DNA from 3 places in the Bacillus sp. AFS017336 genome. Region 2 is predicted to be linked to each of the others. Evidence: predicted binding sites of a transcription regulator. Region 2 holds the regulator's gene; each other region holds the start of a gene.
The links. Region 2 encodes Rex, which represses fermentation and respiration genes when NADH is low (regulators of the CRP and FNR family bind a similar motif). Its sites were predicted from a motif close to TTGTGAAATATTTCACAA; they were not measured.
Positions count from the first base shown of each region.

Region 1: the regulator Rex is predicted to act here: its motif matches at 3,958-3,975, upstream of CN601_RS15260 (lactate permease LctP family transporter).
Region 3: the regulator Rex is predicted to act here: its motif matches at 2,721-2,738, upstream of adhE (bifunctional acetaldehyde-CoA/alcohol dehydrogenase).

Region 1 is NZ_NUCO01000024.1:192,446-199,260, forward strand. It holds gene CN601_RS15245 (WD40/YVTN/BNR-like repeat-containing protein) at 1-884, opposite strand, end outside; gene CN601_RS15250 (flavodoxin) at 881-1,348, opposite strand; gene CN601_RS15255 (hypothetical protein) at 1,393-1,788, opposite strand; gene CN601_RS15260 (lactate permease LctP family transporter) at 2,269-3,891, opposite strand; gene CN601_RS15265 (hypothetical protein) at 4,102-4,314, opposite strand; gene CN601_RS15270 (ECF transporter S component) at 4,591-5,316, opposite strand; gene CN601_RS15275 (ABC transporter ATP-binding protein) at 5,295-6,815, opposite strand, start outside.
Region 2 is NZ_NUCO01000149.1:9,183-15,997, forward strand. It holds gene groL (chaperonin GroEL) at 1-1,241, opposite strand, end outside; gene groES (co-chaperone GroES) at 1,300-1,584, opposite strand; gene CN601_RS25185 (CPBP family intramembrane glutamic endopeptidase) at 1,858-2,529, shown strand; gene CN601_RS25190 (redox-sensing transcriptional repressor Rex) at 2,572-3,198, opposite strand; gene CN601_RS25195 (ABC-F family ATP-binding cassette domain-containing protein) at 3,360-5,285, shown strand; gene tsaD (tRNA (adenosine(37)-N6)-threonylcarbamoyltransferase complex transferase subunit TsaD) at 5,503-6,522, opposite strand; gene rimI (ribosomal protein S18-alanine N-acetyltransferase) at 6,522-6,815, opposite strand, start outside.
Region 3 is NZ_NUCO01000021.1:107,210-114,024, forward strand. It holds gene CN601_RS12280 (polyamine ABC transporter substrate-binding protein) at 1-411, shown strand, start outside; gene CN601_RS12285 (MarR family winged helix-turn-helix transcriptional regulator) at 481-906, opposite strand; partial or broken gene CN601_RS28000 (histidinol dehydrogenase) at 1,110-1,308, shown strand; gene CN601_RS12295 (YitT family protein) at 1,559-2,167, opposite strand; gene adhE (bifunctional acetaldehyde-CoA/alcohol dehydrogenase) at 2,811-5,414, shown strand; gene CN601_RS12305 (RluA family pseudouridine synthase) at 5,507-6,415, shown strand; gene CN601_RS12310 (copper homeostasis protein CutC) at 6,426-6,815, shown strand, end outside.

The DNA.
Region 1 (6,815 bases), on a different contig from region 2:
CTTTTCGAATCTTTCTCAAAAAATCTAGTTTCATATTGTCCAGCTACAATGTAGTTTTCATTTTCATTACAGATTCTCCAGCCATGACCTTTTACGTAATCGCATGGGACAATTAGCTGACTTTCTAAATATACTCTTGAAACGGTGCTGTAACCAGAATCATTTTGACTTGAGCTAGTGTAGACGATTCCGTTATGTGCACAAATATCTAAGTAACTTCCATTGTTGATTGTACTGTGGCATTGATCCCAACGTCCATTTTCTGCGTAAAGACTTTTGATTGAAGAATATTCTACAACTCCGTTTCTGCCCCTACATGAACCACTTACCGTTATTAGTAAATCCTTATTCACTAGCATTGATGAAATCATTTTATCAGACTCTGTTTTTACTCGAGTGATTTTAAATGTTCCTAAGTCTAACATCCAAATGCCACCATTAATTGGATGAATTTTTGTTCCGATAAATAATGTATTTCCATGTAAGCATAGTGAGCGAATGGAAGGTGGTTTGTTGACTTTAAATGGTGAAATAATCTTCCAGGTCTCACCATAATTTGTTGATATGTAAATTACTTTATCTCCATGCGCTACGACAAGTCCTTTTGCATTACAGCATACGCTCCATACGCTCGCTTTTGTAGGAAACTGTTCGATATTCCAGTCTTTCCCTTCGTTTATACTCTTTATGAATATCCCATTATCGCCAACACCATATATTGTTCTTCCTACACATTTTAAATCACGAATCTGATTTTTTATTGTAGGGAAACTAAATGTTCGGTTTCCATCATTGTCAATGATGATTCCATTATTTACAGTAGCTATAATCGTACTACCATTTTCAGTTCTTGTTACTGCTGTAGAACTGAACATGTTATTCATACAGTTCCCTCTAATTGGTCTTCGAATTGGCTAATAAAGCTAATGGCAAATGTGACACAACTCTCTATGTCTTCTTCTGTTTCTGGTGCGAATTCTACTTTTAATCCTTCCTCTACTATTTCAGCTCCACATTCTTTTAATCGCTCTTCTAATATGTCTACTGCAGCACAAAACTTAGGATAAGCGTGATCACCAGAGCCAAATACAGCTGCTTTTTTACCAGTTAACTCTAAGTTTTCAAGGTCATCATAGAAATCTTCAACTTCATACGGAAGCTCTCCATCACCCCATGTATAAGCTCCTAATATGATTCCATCAAATTCTAATAATTTCTGAGTATTAATATTTTCAATTTCTTTCATCTCAATATCATGTCCCATTGTATCTATACTTGATTTAATTAACTCAGCTATTTCCTCTGTATTACCTGACATACTTGCAAAAGCGATTAAAATTTTAGCCATTTTTCTCTCTCCTCAAATCTTACGTTTTTATTTATGACAATTATTTAAACAGCATCTTTATTTGTAAAAAATCTATTCTTTAATTCTTTTAAACTACGTAAATCATTTGCCATTGTTAGAAATGCTTCTCGATCATTCACATCAAGTGCTTCGTTTATTTTAAAATTCAAATGATTTATTTTAAGGTCAATATCCCACAATGAACAAAGTACTCCGCTTTCATATAAACCTTCTATATCTTCAACATGTAAATAAAACTCAAAATCACTGTTATTATCAATTAAATAATACCAACCTAAGCAATCCACATACTTTCTCTCACTTGTCATTGTCCATAAATCACCTTCATTGAATTCAATCATGTGTTGATGCTTTTGACCTGGACAACAACATGTTACTTGCTGATGAAACGGCTCTAAAATAATAAAATGTTTATCCATCATCGGCCTCCTTAATGGCTCTTCTATTCTAATTCGAGCTTTTTATTTTAAATAAGGGAATCAATCATTTTCATGATATTGATAATCATTTTCAATTGTAATTTTATATGATAATGATTATCAGTGTCAATTACAAAATCAATTTTTATTACATTAAATTTTTTATACCTTGGAGTTTAGTCCTTTTTATAGTGTTTCGATTTGAGGAAAAGGCGAACAAAATATGTATTTTGTTCATAAAGATGTGTACTTTGCTCATAAAGTAGTTGTTTTTGTTCATAAAGAACTGATTTTCGTGCATAAGCTACAGTTCTTCATCTATAAGCTAATCGTTTTTGTGCATACGCTATCTATTTTCCTTCATGACATAATCTGGCCCTATGTAAGCTTGAGCATATGCCCTTATCTTTCAATGTGAATACGTTTGAAAACGCAAAAAAAACCATAAGAAATAATATCTTATGGTTCAAATTCCTATCCTTAAAATATAGTCCAGCTAACAATACCTATTAAAACTAATAGTGACAGGCTGTACTTTACTGTCATTTTAAAGAGCTTTGATTCTTGTCCAACAAGGCCAACTGCTGCTGTTGCGACTGCTACTGATTGTGGGGAAATCATTTTTGCCATTGTTCCTCCCATTACGTTTACGGCAACCATTGTTTCTGGGAGGATTCCGATTTGTGCTGCTGTTACGGCTTGTAATGGTGCAAATAATGATCCACTATTTACAACGGAACCTGTTAGGAATACGCCGATCCAACCAAGTATTGGTGAGAATAGTGGGAACTTGTCTCCAGTAGATGCGAACGCTAGTCCAAGCGTTGATGACATTCCTGAATAGGTACAAATGTAGGCAAAAGCTAAGACGCTACAAATGGTTAGTATTGGTGATATTAATTCTTTAAAAGTTTCACTGGCGGTCTCTTTAACTAAATTCCAATTACATTTAAAAATAATAATCGTTAAAATAGCTGCTAATACAATGGCCGTTACAGTTGACGAAAATAAATCTAATTTATAAACGGCTGCATAAGGTGTATCAGTTGGAACAATTGGCGGTTTTCGAATAATTAAATTATTCAAAGCTGGTACAGGTATTAAAAATACAAGTTTCGCCAGTGCTCCTCCGGGTGCAAATAGAGCTTTAATAAAGTTTAAATTAAAAATTGTCACAAAAACAGTTAGTAGAATAAACGGTAACCATGCATAGATGATTTGATTAAATGAATATCTTTCTTCTGCGTTTGAAGCTTTACTTTCTGTTTGTTGAATTTTATAAATTTCTTTTGGACTCCATATGCGTAAAAATAATGATACTGCAACTAAACTTATTATTGCTGCAAATATATCAGCAAGTTCTGCGCCTAAAAAATACAAAACAGCAAATTGTGTAATGGCGAATGAAATTCCATTAACTAAAATGGCTGGAAGTGTTTGTCTAATTCCTTTAAAACCATCGATGATAAATACAAGTAAAAATGGTACTAAAATGCTTACTAGTGGAAGAACTAGAGCAGTATATCTACCAACTGTAAGTCCATCAAGACCAGTCAATTGTGCTGGTACATTAACAGGTATTCCCATTGCTCCAAATGCTCCACCAGCAATGTTTGCGATTAAGCAGATCGCCGCAGCATTTAATGCATTAAAACCAAGCCCAACTAGAATCGCAGCAGTAATGGCAACAGGCGCACCAAATCCTGCAGCACCTTCTAAAAATGCGCCGAATGAATAGGCCACCAAAAGAACTTGAATTCGTTGATCTTCCGTTATGGATGCGATACTTTTTCGAATAATACTAAACTGACCAGTTTTAGTAGTTAGTTTATATAGGAATATTGCTGCTAGTACGATTGATGCAACTGGCCAAATCCCTGCCAATATTCCATATACAGCAGATGACACAATCATTTTAATTGGCATTCCATAAACTAAAACTGCAACAATACCTGCAACAATAATGCTTAATGCACCTGCTATATAACCTCTTAGTTTTAAAACTGTTAATGCGATAATAAAAAATATAATTGGAATAGCTGCCATTAATGCAGAAAGCCAAATATTATGTAAAGGATTATATATTTGGGACCATGTTGACATATTTCGTTAGACTTCCTTTCCGTAAAATACCAATTCTTCATTTATACGGATAGAGTCACCAATCATTTGTTAAATATTCTACATAGTAAACTTTTAATGGATAGATTTTCTTGGAACTGGAGAGTTTTAGAAGATGTTAGATAGAAGTTTATAATTTAGATCTTATCCTAAATTAAGATAGACATTTTCTTAATTTAGGATCACATTAGTTTAACCTTCAATAGAAAAATCACTTTGTTTATTCTTCATAAAATAAGGACTTAATACAAAAATTATACCAGTTATTACGATCACTACTCCGAAAAGCACGTAATAAGTTTCATTTGATTTATTTATTAAATTGCGTACAACATCGATATATTTTAATGCACTTAATAAAATAAGTACCCCAATTAACATGTAATTTGCCTTTTTAAATTCCATTTCTCGTCCCCTCCTTATAAAAATACTATCATAATTTTATTTCGTAGACCCCCGGTAATATTTTCATAAAAAGTTCACATTTATTACTTTACAATAAAGAAAACTCTCCGATTGGCGAAGACAGAGGGGTAGTTGCACTTATACTTAATTCCTAAAATTGAAAACTACGTCGTTTGATCTTCTCCGCTGCCAATTTATACTTTCTTAATATACAAAAAAACATAACCAAATGTTATGTTTTCAGTAAATGATAGAGGCTATCGATATTTACTTTTCTTATCGACTTTCTACTAAGCCATATTTCTTCTTTATTCGTTCTAATTTTTCGATCATCGGATTAGCAAGGATCGCTAAAAAGATGACCGTTGCTAAAGCGTGACCTAGATCAAAAGGAACTCCGGATAGATATGTAGTTAGGAGAGCTTTCCAAGTTGGGTGTGAAGACCACATTAATAGTGCGCCAAAGTTTATGATTCCGCCATAGATAAAAAATGTTGATAATCCACCAAAAAGACAAAGGATAAGCCTTTTTTTTGGAAGCCTATCTTTGTGAAATATTAGTCCGGCAATAAATCCAATGATTCCAAAACAAAACATTTGCCATGGTGTCCATGGACCTTGACCAAAGAAGAAATTTGATACAAAGCCTGACATTGCTCCAACTAAAAATCCGCTTTCAGCTCCAAAGGTTACCCCGGCAATAATGACGATTGCGACAACTGGCTTAAATTGGGGGATCCAAAAAAAGGCTGCTCTTCCAGCGACGGCAATCGCACATAGTACTGCGATCACAATTAACTCCCTTGCTTGAGGTCGACGTTTTTCAAAAACCATTCCAAATGGAAGCATCGAATAGAAAATAATTAGAAGACTAATCAAATAATATTTTCTGTCATTTAATAGTAAGATTCCGCATGCAATTGTTAGGGGAATTACTATTAAAATTAGAAAGGTGGCTAGCATACTTCTTTTTCTTGATTTTATTGCATTGCCATCTTGCATAATGCAATCACATCCTCATTTGTTATGGCATTTTTAAAATATTGGCGAGAGATGCGATTTGCTGCAGTTGTATAAAAACTATTACCACCAAAGAATTCTGTAGTTGTACTTTCCGAAATTAAATTACCATCGAAAAATAGTCCACAATTGTCTGTATGTTTTGCACAAAATTCCAGATCATGTGACACCATTAAAATCGTAACACCATTTTGAGTTAGTTCTTTTAAAATGTTGGCAAACTTCTCTTTAAAACAGTTATCTAATCCTTTTGTAGGCTCATCTAATAATAGAATCTTAGGTTCTAAAAGTAATATTTTTGCTAACGCTACTCTTTGTTGTTCTCCGCCACTTAAATCATAAGGATGTTCCTTTAACAAATGCTCTATTTCAACTAAGATAGAAACATCTGAAATTTTCTTGTTCATCTCCACTTCACTTAATGTTCGATCCTTTATGATCGAAATTAAATCAAGCTCTACAGTCTTTTTCACAAATAAGCTTTGAGGATTTTGAGGTAGTACACCTAAATTTTTATGAAATAGCTCTTTATTATTGTATTTCGCAACTGGTTTTCCATTTAGTAAAACTTTTCCACGATAAGGTTTATTATTTCCTGCTATTACTGATAAAGTTGTTGATTTTCCTGTTCCATTTCCACCCATAATGGCATAAAATTTACCTTTTTGTATTTTAAGAGACAAACTTTTTAAAATATCCGTCCCATTTTTTTCGTACTTAAACCATACATCTTTCAATTCAATGGCGTTTTCGTTGTTATTCATATCGTTTTTCACTTGAGAATTCTGTTCTTTTATTGATTTACCATTAAGTAAATGATCTAAAAAATTTCTTCCGTCTCGCACGGTTACTGGGCATTCCTCATTACTAGGCAAGCTCGAATAGATTTGCATGGCACTTGGCAACGCACTTATTAAATCATTTTTTTCGTTCATTAAGCATTCACAAACACGTACAGGTGTATCGTGAACAATTATCTTACCGTTTTCCATTGCGATTACTTTATCAGCCATCGGAAAAACTTCTTCTAATCGATGTTCTGTTAAGATGATCGTAACGCCTAATTCATTATTTATCTTTTTAATTGCTTCCAAAAACTCAGCCGCAGCGATTGGGTCTAATTGTGAGGTTGGCTCGTCTAGTATTAATACTTCAGGTTGCATTGCCATAACTGACGCTAAATTTAGTAGCTGTTTTTGACCACCCGATAGCTCACTTACATTTTTCAAAAACCAATTTTGAATACCAAAAAAACTAGCCATTTCTGCTACTCTTAGCCGTATTGTTTGATTATCGATTCCAAGACTTTCTAATCCAAATGCAAGCTCATGCCACACTTTATCAGTTACGATTTGATTATCAGGGTTTTGTGATACAAAACCTATTTTGCTCGCTACTGTTCGTAAATCTAGTGATTCAATTGGTTCATTCATAAAGTTTATTTCACCACTTCGATTTCCATGAGGTGTAATAATCGTTTT
Region 2 (6,815 bases):
CCACCACCAGCTACAATACCTTCTTCAACTGCAGCACGCGTAGAGTTTAATGCATCTTCAATACGTAATTTACGTTCTTTTAATTCAGTTTCAGTTGCAGCACCAACTTTGATTACTGCTACACCGCCAGCTAATTTAGCTAAACGCTCTTGTAATTTTTCGCGATCGAATTCAGAAGTTGTTTCTTCTAATTGAGCACGGATTACACCGATACGTTGTTGGATCGATGCTGTTTCACCAGCACCTTCAACGATTGTAGTGTTTTCTTTTGTTACTACAACTTTTGAAGCGCGACCTAATTGAGTGATGTTAGTTGTTTTAAGATCTAATCCTAATTCTTCTGTAATCACTTCACCGCCAGTTAAGATTGCGATGTCTTCTAACATTGCTTTACGACGGTCACCAAAGCCAGGAGCTTTAACAGTAACTGCGTTGAAAGTACCACGTAATTTGTTTACGATGATTGTTGCTTGTGCTTCACCTTCAACATCTTCAGCAATGATTAATAGTGGCTTACCTTGTTGAACAACTTGCTCAAGTACCGGTAAGATTTCTTGAATATTTGTTACTTTTTTATCTGTAATTAAGATATATGGATTTTCTAATTCAGCAACCATTTTCTCTGAATTTGTAACCATGTATGGTGAAGAGTATCCACGGTCAAATTGCATACCTTCTACTACTTCTAATTCAGTTGTGAAGCCTTTAGATTCTTCAAGTGTAATAACACCGTCGTTACCTACGCGCTCCATTGCTTCAGCGATTAATTGTCCTACTTCTGGATCTGCTGAAGAAATTGCAGCAACCTGTGCGATTGACTCTTTACCTTCAATTGGTTTAGAGATTGTTTTTAATTCTTCAATTGCTACAGCAACTGCTTTTTCGATACCTTTACGGATACCCATTGGGTTTGCACCAGCAGTTACGTTTTTAAGACCTTCACGAATCATAGCTTGCGCTAAAACTGTCGCAGTAGTTGTACCGTCCCCAGCAATCTCGTTCGTTTTGCTAGCAACTTCTGCAACTAATTTTGCACCCATGTTTTCGAATGCATCTTCTAATTCGATTTCTTTTGCGATTGTAACACCGTCATTTGTAATTAATGGAGAACCGAATTTTTTCTCAAGAACTACGTTACGTCCTTTTGGTCCTAATGTTACTTTTACAGCATCAGCTAAAGCGTCTACACCACGTAACATTGCGCGACGAGCTTCTTCACCAAATCTAATGTCCTTAGCCATTGAAATGACCTCCTTATAATATAAAAAATTTATTTTTTAATTTAAGTATTTTATTTTATTAACCTATGATTGCAAGAATATCGTTTTCGCGAAGTACTAGGTATTCAGTACCACCGTACTTAACTTCTGTACCTGAGTATTTAGAGAAGATAATGCGGTCACCTACAGATACTTCTAAAGCAATGCGCTCACCATTTTCAAGTACACGTCCAGTACCTACTGCAACAACTTTGCCTTCTTGTGGCTTTTCTTGTGCACTACCTGGTAACACGATACCGCTAGCAGTTTTTTCTTCAGACTCAACAAGCTCAATTACAACACGATCACCTAATGGCTTTAACATGTGTAATACCTCCTCAATAATCAAATCATTATTTTTTAGCACTCATTAATATTGAGTGCTAACACAATTATTAGTTTAAATAATATCAAAAAATTTTGCAAGTCTGAAGCAGGCACTTTTCTTGTCGAAATATAATCAGTTTTATCTTTACAATTAAATGTAAAATAAAAAACGAAAATTTCTTTTAAGAAACTAAAGAAACGAGTAAAATAATGTACATGTTGTTATCAACCTTTGGGTTATGAAAAATATCAACACAAAGGAGCTATCTTATTGAAAACTAGAGATTTATTGATTATCTTAACTTATGCTGTTATTCAATATTCGGCGGCATTTGGGGTTCCCTATTTATTAAATAGTAATTTATACGCTGGAGTGGAAAAGAAGACTGCTTCCCTTGAAGCGGTGGCCTTATGGAGTTGTATTAGCTTCATAACTGGTTTAATTATTATACTGATTTTATTACATAAGCCCATTTTTGAAGGAATTAAGAATTTTAAGCATAACTATCGTACAATATTAAATTGGGTAATTTTAGGTTACTTCATTACGATGGCAACTCAAATTGTGTGTAATATCATTTTAATTTATGTATTCAATTTACATACAGGCTCTGAAAATACTCAAAATATCTTAAATATTGCTAAACTGAATCCTGCATTTATTATCATACCAAGTCTAGTAGCACCGATATTAGAAGAGATAATTTTCCGCCGAATCATTTTCAAAAGGCTTTATAATCGCTTACCATTTATTATTTCTGCTGGGATTAGTTCAGCAATATTTTCGTTTATGCATGGCGACTTACCATTCTTTTTATCTTACTTCCTAATTGGTTTCGTATTTTGTTATTTATACAAACGTACAAATTCAATTATCGTTCCAATTTTAACACATATGTTAATGAACACATTTGTAGTTTTTCAGCAGTTAAATTTACATTAAAGAAACCCCCAATATTTTGGGGGTTTTTAAATTAATCTAATTTTATTGTTGTAAAAAATATGCCAATGTTTGTAGTTCAACCGCTAGGTCTATATGATGAATACGAATATGTTCTGGTACACTAATTCGAGCAGGAGTAAAATTTAAGATTCCTCTTATATTTTTTCCATTTAATCGATCTGCTATTGATTGAGCTACAGGTGCAGGTACAGTTAAAATAACGATTTGAATATCATCATTCATTACGTCTTCTAAATTATCTAAATTATAGACAGGTACTCCACCAATTTCAGTTCCAATCTTATTTGGATCAATATCAAATGCCATTTCAATTTTAGTATTATTATTTTTTATAAAATTATAGTGTAAGAATGCAGTCCCTAAATTACCTACACCAATTAATGCAACTTTCATCACTTCATGTTGGTTAAGCGCTTTCGAGAAAAAAGTTAATAAGTAATTTACGTTATATCCATATCCTTTTTTTCCAAGTGCTCCAAAATAAGAAAAATCTCTTCTAATCGTAGCGGAATCTACCTTTACTGCTTCACTTAACTCTGCTGAAGAAACTCTTTGTTTACCTGATAAAGACAAATTCTTTATAAAACGGTAATATAAAGGTAGACGTTTAGCAGTAGCTTGTGGAATTTTAATTTGTTCCGAGTCCATTTTTTAATCCCCCACTTACTGTAATTCTTTTTACTATGGTGTGTAATTTAGCTTTACTTTAGTAATAAAGTACTTGTTCTAATGTAAAATATACACTATATTTAAGAATTTTGACAGTCTACAGTTACTCAGATAAAAAATTTTGCAATGAGGTGTTATCCATGATTCTTTTACAAGTAAATAATGTCTCAAAGTATTTTGGTAGTGACATTATTCTTTCAAATATAAAATTAGAAGTTCAAACGAATGATCGAGTTGCGATTGTTGGTCGTAATGGCGCAGGAAAATCTACATTACTCAAAATAATAGCTGGTGAATTGTCTTACGACGGAGGCGAGATAAATAAGCCTAAGGACGTTACTGTAGGCTACCTAGCCCAAAATACTGGATTACAAAGTGATCAAACGATATGGGAAGAATATTATTCTGTTTTTAATCATTTAGTTGAGATGCAGGAAAATATGAGAAAATTAGAAGTAAAAATGACTCAAGAAGAAGTCTATTCTAATCAGCCTGTTTATGACAAGATAATGAATGAATATGATCATCTTCAATATACATTCAAAGAAAACGGCGGTTATCAGTTTGAAGCAGATATTCGTTCAATTATTAGCGGCTTAGGTTTCAGTAATGAAGATTACGAAACAAAAATTTCTTCGTTAAGCGGTGGGCAAAAAACAAGACTTGCTTTAGGTAAACTATTATTAACAAAGCCTGATCTATTAATACTGGATGAGCCTACAAATCACTTGGATATTGATACACTTAGTTGGTTAGAGCGTTATTTACAATCTTATCCTGGTGCGGTATTAATTGTATCCCACGATCGATATTTCCTTGATCAAGTTGTAAATATTGTTTATGAAATATCTAATCGTAGGCATCAACGTTTTGTTGGGAACTATAGTAAATATCTTGATTTAAAAGCTGCTCAATATGAGCAAGAGCTTAAACAGTTCGAAAAACAACAAGAAGAAATCTCTAAGCTTGAAGATTTTGTACAACGTAATATTGCACGTGCCTCAACTACAAAAAGAGCACAAAGTCGTAGAAAACAGCTCGACAGAATGGTTCGATTAGACAAGCCACTTGGAGAAGATTCTTCAGCTAATTTTTCATTTGCAATTGAAAAACAAAGTGGAAATGACGTCCTTTCAATACAAGATTTATTTATTGGATATAACCGCATCCCTACAATTGATCAAACAATGAAGTTTGTATTGAACCGAGGAGATAGTGTTGCACTAGTCGGTCCAAACGGTGTTGGAAAGTCGACATTACTTAAGACGATTATTGGTGATTTAAATAAATTACAAGGAACAATTGATTTTGGTGCAAATGTTTCGGTCGGTTATTATGACCAGGAGCAAGCTAAGCTTACATCTAACAAAAGAGTATTAGATGAACTTTGGGATGATTATCCATTAAAGCCTGAACAAGAGATTCGAACAATATTAGGGAATTTTTTATTTTCTGGCGATGATGTGACTAAAATCGTTACCTCTTTAAGCGGTGGAGAAAAAGCAAGATTAGCATTAGCAAAACTTATGATGAAAAAAGCTAATTTTCTAATTCTTGATGAGCCTACCAACCATTTGGATTTAGATAGTAAAGAAGTTTTAGAAAATGCTTTATTAGATTATCCTGGGACTATTTTGTTTGTATCACATGATCGTTATTTTATGAACAGATTATCCACAAAAACTTTCGAACTAGCAAAAGAAGGATTATCAATTTATCTAGGTGATTATGACTATTACCAATTTAAGAAAAACGAAGCATATGAGAAAGAACAAGCTGAAAAAGAAGTTATGTTAACACAAGTTAAACAATCATCTCAACCAGTTTCTGATTATCAACAAGACAAAGAATTAAAGAAAAAACTTCGTCAAACTCAGCGTCGTATTGAGGAGATCGAAAGCAATATCTCGCAATTTGAGCTTGATATAGAAACAATCGAACTAGAACTATGCAAACCAGAAGTTTACGGAGACTTTCAATTAGTACACGAATTAACAAGTAAGAAAAATGATTTAGAAGCTAAGTTAATAGACCTAATGGAAGAATGGGAAAACTTACAAGAGTAATGATTAAACGGATATGCTGATTGCTATCCGTTTTTTCTTATCTACATTTTTATCCACATAACTTTTGCTATATTTTAGCTTTTACACAGGTTTATACACATTATCCACAGAAAAACAGCAATGTTATACACATTTTTGTGCACAAGGTTTAATAAGTTTTTAACAAAGAAAAAGTACTTATCCACATTTTATTAAAAAAATTGTGAATAAGTACTTTTTACATATTCTCTAAATCTAAGCCAGGGTTACCGTTTAGTGCCAAATTACCTAGTTTCCCTTGCTTCAATCTGATAAAAGCAGCTGCACCGATCATCGCTGCATTATCTGTACAAAGTGATAATGGCGGTATAATTAATTCTATATCATTTAAGTCATTCATCTCATTTTGTAATGAAGCTCTTAATCCTTTATTAGCTGCTACTCCACCTGCTAATAAAACTTGTTTCACATCATATTCTTTTGCAGCTTTAATCGTTTTTGAAACAATTACTTCAATTACACTTGCTTGGAAGCTGGCAGCTACATTAGCTGGCGACACTTCCTCACCTCTTTGTTCAGCATTGTGCATATAATTAATAACTGCTGACTTTAAACCACTAAAGCTAAAATCATAACTACCTTCTTCTAACCAAGCTCTAGGAAATGGAATATTTGCCGTTCCTTCTTGTGCTAGACGATCGATGTGTGGACCACCTGGATAAGGCAATTTAAGCGTTCTAGCAACCTTATCATAGGCCTCACCTGCCGCGTCGTCTCGTGTTTCTCCTATTACTTCAAAAACGCCATCTTCCTTCATATAAACAAGCTCTGTATGCCCACCAGAAACTACTAAAGCTAATAGTGGATATTGTAAAGGCTGTACTAGTTGATTGGCATATATATGACCTGCAATGTGGTGAACACCTATTAGAGGTAATCCATGAGCAAAGGCAATTGCTTTTGCAGCATTTACTCCAATTAGTAATGCACCTACTAGTCCTGGACCCTCTGTAACAGCAATGGCAGCTAAATCCTCATAGTTAATCTGTGCTTGCTCCATCGCTTCTTCAATTACCACCGTTATTTGCTCAACATGTAATCTTGAAGCGACTTCAGGTACTACTCCACCAAAACGTTTGTGTATATCGATCTGTGTTGCTACTACATTACTTAGAATTTCATTACCATTTTTAATAATAGCTGCTGAGGTTTCATCACAACTTGTCTCTATAGCTAGTATTAAACAATTTTCATTCATCATTTCAAATTCACCCACATCACTAATGCATCCTCAAAATTATCTGTATAATAGCTTTTTCGAATCCCACCGTCTTGGAATCCTAGCTTACGATACAGTCCCATTGCTACATGATTCGATACCCTTACTTCTAATGTTAAAGTTTCTGCTCCAAGGTTTTTAGCAGTTTCCATTACTGCTCGAAGTAACTTTTCACCTAGACTCTTCCCTCTATAGTCCGGTAAAATAGCTATATTTGTAATATGTCCCTCGTCAATGACTACCCATAACCCACAATATCCAATTATCTTCTC
Region 3 (6,815 bases), on a different contig from region 2:
ACAGTAAAGCAAAAGTTTATTACAGAAGATGCATGGATTGGCCAAGTATGGTCAGGTGATGCAGCTTATATTCAAAAAGAACTTAAAGATGTAAAGTGGGTTGTACCAAAAGAAGGCTCATCAAGATGGGCAGATACATTGGCAATCCCTAAAGATGCAAAACAAAAGGATTTAGCAGAAAAATTTATTAATTATATGTATGATCCAAAAGTAAGTGCAAAAAATTATGAATCAATCGGATATGCAGATCCAAATAGTAAATCAGGACCTTATCATTCTGAAGAATATAAACAAAATCCTTATATAAATGTTACAAAACAAGAAACAGATGCAACTAGTTGGATTAAAGATGTTGGAAAACAAACAGAATTATATGATAAGTATTGGACTGAATTGAAAACGGGTAAATAATATTCACTTTCCTGTAAAAGTTAGACTTATATCAAACAAAAAAAGGTTATCTCATTTGAGATAGCCTTTTTAGTTTGAAGTTAATTTGTTTAATAATAGATGGAATTGATCTCTTTCATCTTTTGATAGCTTTTCGAATAATGTAAGCCAAAGCTCTTGTCGAATGTCGAACATGTCTTCAATAATTTGTTTTCCTTCATCTGTGAGTTCCAGCCAAGTCACTCTGCGATCTCGGATATCTCTTTTACGAGTAATTAGATGATTACTTACCAATTTATTTACAGCGGTTGTTATTGAACCTGAAGAAAGACCCATTTGTTTTCCAAGGTCTGAAGCGGAAAGTTTTTGATTTTTATATATTAAATACAATAGTAAGTATTTTGGTGGTGTTAAGGGGTTTTTAGCTTCCTCATCTGTTTTTTGCCAGTTTTTTCGAACTCGAATCATTAAGCTAGTTAAATCATAAATCAAAAGTTTATCGTTTTCAGCTAACAAGGCAATATCCACCTCCTAAATTATGATAAAAAGATAATATTAATGTGGCTATTGTATGTATAATTTATCAATTTTCTTAAGTATTATCAAGAATACTTGATTAATCGTTGGTATTTTTAATTTTGTCAAGTTTTGGTTGTATAGTTTCTATAGTGTTTTGTAAATAGTATGATAAAAGACAACATTGGTAGGGGTGAAGTACAATGTTTAAGTATTTTAAGTTTAAAATAAATGATACTGTTCAATTTGTAAAGAACGATGGCCATTTCTATCGAGTTATTGGATACAGGATCGAAAAAAGTATTTATTTAAATGATGAGTACAGTAGCATTATTTACGAACTCTTACGAGAATTTGATGGTCTACAAGTTGACGCCGAAGAAGAAGAATTAGTAAGTGTATCAAACTTTGATGAGTTTTACGGTTCAATGTTTGAGAAATTAGGTACATTTACAATTAAGTTTGCTAAAAAACAAGAGGAAGTAAATAAGACAAGCATTGAAGAAGGCTCATCTGTGGACGAACTATTAGATAAATATAATGACTACCGAAGACTGGCAATCCTTTTTAAAGATTGTCTTTATGATTTAGCTGCTGAAAATGTTTTAAATGAACTCGTTGACTACTCAGAATCAAAAAAAGATTACACGCATTAAGCGTGTAATCTTTTTTCATTCGTTTTAATTGCAACGGATTTATTTTGTACTTTACCTTCATATACTAATTCAGTTACTTTTGCACAAATAGCGACTGAGAGTATTGTATAACCTACTTCATTCCATGAAAGATAACTAAGTGAACAAAGTAGAATCACAGCATCAAATATAAAATATACTTTACCTATTGAAATTTTTGATTTTTTGCTCATTATGATTGTTATTAAGTCATCTCCACCAGTTGCTCCACCACTTCTAAGAATTAACCCTAATCCAAGTCCAGCGAAAATTCCACCTAATATAGCGGGAATCCATAAATGATTTCCAAAATGAAATGTAAAATGTGATGTTTTTTCTATTATAGAATAAAACACCGAAAATGAAATTGCGCCGAGTGTCGTATTAATTAATAATTTTTTACCTAAATACAATCCTGCCAATAAGATAATCGGAATATCGAGAATTAATGTTGTAATTGAAGGGGATATATTAAACGAATTTTTGACTAATAAAGCAATGCCAATAAATCCACCCTCAGCAAGATTGTTTTGATAATGAAAATGGTAAAGTGTAGTGGCTAAAATAAATGAACCAAATAAAATCATTAAGGTCTCACCCAAACGATTGTTACTCATTGTTATTTCCTCTTTTCGTAGTTAGTAGTTAAAAAGTAAAGTTATAAACTAACTACGTACATATAGAGCTCGTAGTTAGTTTTTTGCCTTTCTAACTACAAAGCTATATATCATTGAAGAAATAACATAATCGCCTGTCAACCATAGTTTCGCCTACCTTCAGTTTTATTTTTAGAGTTCTTTTGGTTCTCTAAATTAAAACCGCTAAGTGTAGGATAAATCTTTACGTTGCCAAATGCTCCTTCGAGCAATCATGGTTACACGTCCTTTTTGCCAGTTTTGTTAGAAAAATCTAACAGTTGAAAAATAAGTTCAAATGAACTTACTCTTAATTCTATCATATGCGAAATTATTTGAAAAAAGAAAAGAATTAACAAAAATCTACAAAGATTGAATCTAGGGATATGATAAAGAAAGAAAAAAATGAAAAATCCAAATAAAAACATAAGTATTTGTGAATTATTTCACAAAATAGACATAGCATTTTCAATGAAAAGGATATATATTATATTTGTAAACGATAATGTGAAATATTTCACAATATAAATTGATAAATGGGACGTATTAAATCCTAATTGGATCTAACTGTCCATCATCAGAGGAGGAGAGCCAAATGGCTGTTCAAGAAAAAATTGTAAATGAAATTAGTAGCGCTTCTGAAATGGTAAATGAATTAGTAGTAAAAGGACAAAAAGCATTAAAGGAATTTGAAAGTTTTAATCAAGAACAAATCAATGAAATCGTACATTCGATGGTTCTAGCTGGTTTGGATCAACATATGCCACTAGCAAAAATGGCAGTTGAGGAAACAGGGCGTGGAGTTTATGAGGATAAAATAATTAAAAATATTTTTGCAACAGAATATATATGGAATTCAATAAAAGATAATAAAACGGTTGGAATCATAAGTGAAGATCAGCAAACAGGAATAACTGAAATAGCAGAGCCTGTTGGTGTAATTGCAGGTGTAACTCCAACAACTAATCCAACATCAACAACATTATTTAAAGCAATAATTGCAATTAAAACTAGAAATCCAATTATTTTTGCATTCCATCCTTCAGCACAAAACTGTAGTAGAGAAGCAGCAAAAATAGTACGTGATGCTGCAGTTAAAGCTGGAGCTCCAGAGAACTGTGTGCAATGGATTGAAGTGCCTTCTATAGAAGCAACAAAATGTTTAATGAATCATGTAGGCGTAGCTCTTGTATTAGCAACTGGAGGAGCGGGCATGGTTAAATCAGCCTATAGTACAGGAAAGCCCGCTTTAGGTGTTGGACCAGGAAATGTACCTTGTTATATTGAAAAATCTGCTGAAATCAAATGTGCAGTTAATGATCTAATACTCTCAAAAACATTTGATAATGGAATGATTTGTGCATCTGAACAAGCAGTAATTGTTGATGAAGAAATTTATGATGAGGTAAACGCAGAATTAGAAGCAAATAATTGTTATTTTGCAACAATAGAAGATAAAAAGAAATTAGAAAAGCTAGTGATTAACGAGACAACTTGTGCTGTTAATGGGGACATTGTCGGTAAATCAGCTTATGAAATTGCGAAATTAGCTGGAGTAAGTGTTCCTGTGGATACAAAAATTCTAATCGTAGAATGTGACAATGTTGGTGCAAATGAACCTTTAACAAGAGAAAAACTAAGTCCAGTTTTAGCAATAATCAAAGTAAATGACAAAGAAGAAGGCTTTAAACGATGTGAAGAAATGTTAGAGCTTGGAGGATTAGGACATTCTGCAGTTATTCACAGTAGTGATGAAGAAATTCAAAAAGAATTTGGATTGAGAATGAAAGCATGCCGTGTAATATCAAATGCTCCTTCAGCTCATGGCGGAATTGGTGATTTATATAACGCATTTATTCCTTCATTGACACTAGGCTGTGGATCGCACGGTAAGAACTCTGTATCAACAAACGTAACTACAGTTCATCTTTTAAATATTAAAAAATTAGGAAGAAGAAATATGAATATGCAATGGGTCAAACTACCACCAAAAATTTATTTTGAAAAATATTCAACACAGTATTTAGAAAAAATGCCAAATGTCAAAAAAGCATTTATTGTAACTGACGAAGCAATGGTCAAACTTGGTTATGTTGATGTGATTAAATATTATTTAGAAAAGAGACAAGAAAATATTCAGATTGAAATCTTTTCAGATGTAGAACCAGATCCTTCAGATGTTACTGTAATGAAGGGTGCAGACAGAATGAGGGCATTTGAACCAGATACAATCATTGCGTTTGGTGGCGGTTCAGCAATGGATGCTGCTAAGGGGATGTGGATGTATTTTGAATATCCAGAAACTACTTTAGACGGACCTAAGCAAAAGTTCTTGGACATTCGAAAAAGAGCTTATAAATATCCAAAATTAGGTCGAAAAGCTCAGTTTGTTGCGATTCCAACTACATCAGGTACTGGATCAGAAGTAACGCCTTTTGCTGTAATTACAGATAAAGCAAATAATATAAAATATCCATTAGCAGATTATGAGTTAACACCAGATGTTGCAATTATTGACCCTCAGTTTGTGTCAACAGTTCCTAAAAGCATTACTGCAGATACAGGAATGGATGTATTAACACATGCTATAGAGGCTTATGTAAGTGTATTAGCGAACGATTATACAGATGGACTTGCGTTACAAGCGATTAAATTAGTATTTAAATATTTACCTAGAGCTTATAAAGATGGAAATGATTCTGAAGCACGTGAAAAAATGCATAATGCATCAGCAATAGCAGGAATGGCATTTGCAAATGCATTTTTAGGAATTAACCATAGCTTGGCTCATAAAATCGGTGCGGAATTCCATATTCCACATGGCAGAGCAAATGCGATCTTAATGCCTCACGTAATAAGATATAATGCAAAAAAACCAACTAAATTTACTGCTTTCCCTAAATATAAGCATTTTATTGCAGATGAACGATATGCAGAAATTGCACGCTTCTTAGGACTTCCAGCTACGACAACAGAACAAGGCGTTGAGAGTCTAATTACAGCAGTCATTAAGTTATCGAAAGAATTAAATATAAATATGAGTATCGAATCACAAGGTGTATCTGAAAAAGAATTTAAAGACAAAGTAGCATATTTAGCTGATCGTGCTTTCGAAGACCAATGCACAACTGCAAATCCAAAACTACCTTTAGTAAAGGAATTAGAAGAAGTTTATATGAATGCTTTTAAAGGCTGTTAAATAATTAGTAAACGTAGGGGCACCTGAAAGGTGCTCCTTTTTTGACTAATCTTATTTTGGTATAATAGCCATATTGAAAGTGGTGATTAGTAATGGAAACTATGAATCAAAATCCTTGGTTTAAGGTTGAAATAAGTAAAGTGCATGAGAATCAAACCGTAGAGTCGTATTTGAAAAGTGCATGGCAATTTCCAAAGAAGTTGCTTCATGAATTAAGAATGGCAAAAGGCTGTAAGATAAATGGAGAAGCTAAGCCTTGGAATACGGAACTAAAGAGTGGTGACCTTGTTGAAATCCGATTGTTTATAGAAGAAGATTATGGAGTTACTCCACAAGAGCAATCGATCGAGATTTGCTATGAAGATGAACATTTATTGGTAGTAAATAAACCTTATGGAATGGACACACATCCAAATGAAATAGGACAATTAAACACATTAGCAAATGGTGTAGCCTTTCATTTTCAAAATAAAGGCTTGAAAACTAAAGTTCGACATATCCATCGTCTTGATAAAGACACTACTGGCGGAGTCGTATTTGCTAAACATGCCTTGAGTAGTGCAATTCTAGATTCAATGTTAAGTCAGCGGAAAATAAAACGTACATATACTGCAATTGTTGAAGGAAATGTCAAATTACCAAAAGGAACAATTAATGAGGCCATTGGAAGAGACAGACATCATCCTACTAGAAGAAGAGTTTCACCTAAAGGTGATAAAGCCATTACGCATTATAAAAAAATTAATTATATTTCAAAGCTAAATGTAACGGTTTTAGAATGTCAGTTAGATACAGGAAGAACACATCAAATCCGTGTTCATTTAAGTTTTTTAGGTTATCCATTAGTAGGAGATCAATTATATGGTGGAAAACAAAAAATATTGAATCGTCAAGGACTACACGCAAGCAATGTGTCGTTAAAGCATCCTTTTACAGATGAAATAGTATCAATATCTTTTCCATTTCCTAAGGACATACAGCAAATAATTAACGAAAAGTGAGATGAATTAAATGTTATTAGAAGTAATTGCAACTACTGTAAAAGATGCGATAGACGCAGAAAAGTTTGGTGCAAATCGAATCGAACTAGTTACCGGAATAAAAGAGGGTGGTTTAACACCGAGTTATGCTACGATTAAGCAAGTCATACAAAATGTATCAATTCCCGTTCATGTTATGATTCGCCCACATAGCCGATCTTTTATTTATGATTCATATGACCAAGAAGTCATCCTAAATGATATTGAAGTATGTAAAGAACTTGGAGCAACAGGGATTGTTTTTGGAGCTTTAACTGAAGAAAATTCAATAGATGAGGTACTTTTAAAGAAGGTAACAGCTCGTGTGAAAAATATGAATTTTACGTTTCATCGCGCGATTGATGATTCAATTCATATTTTA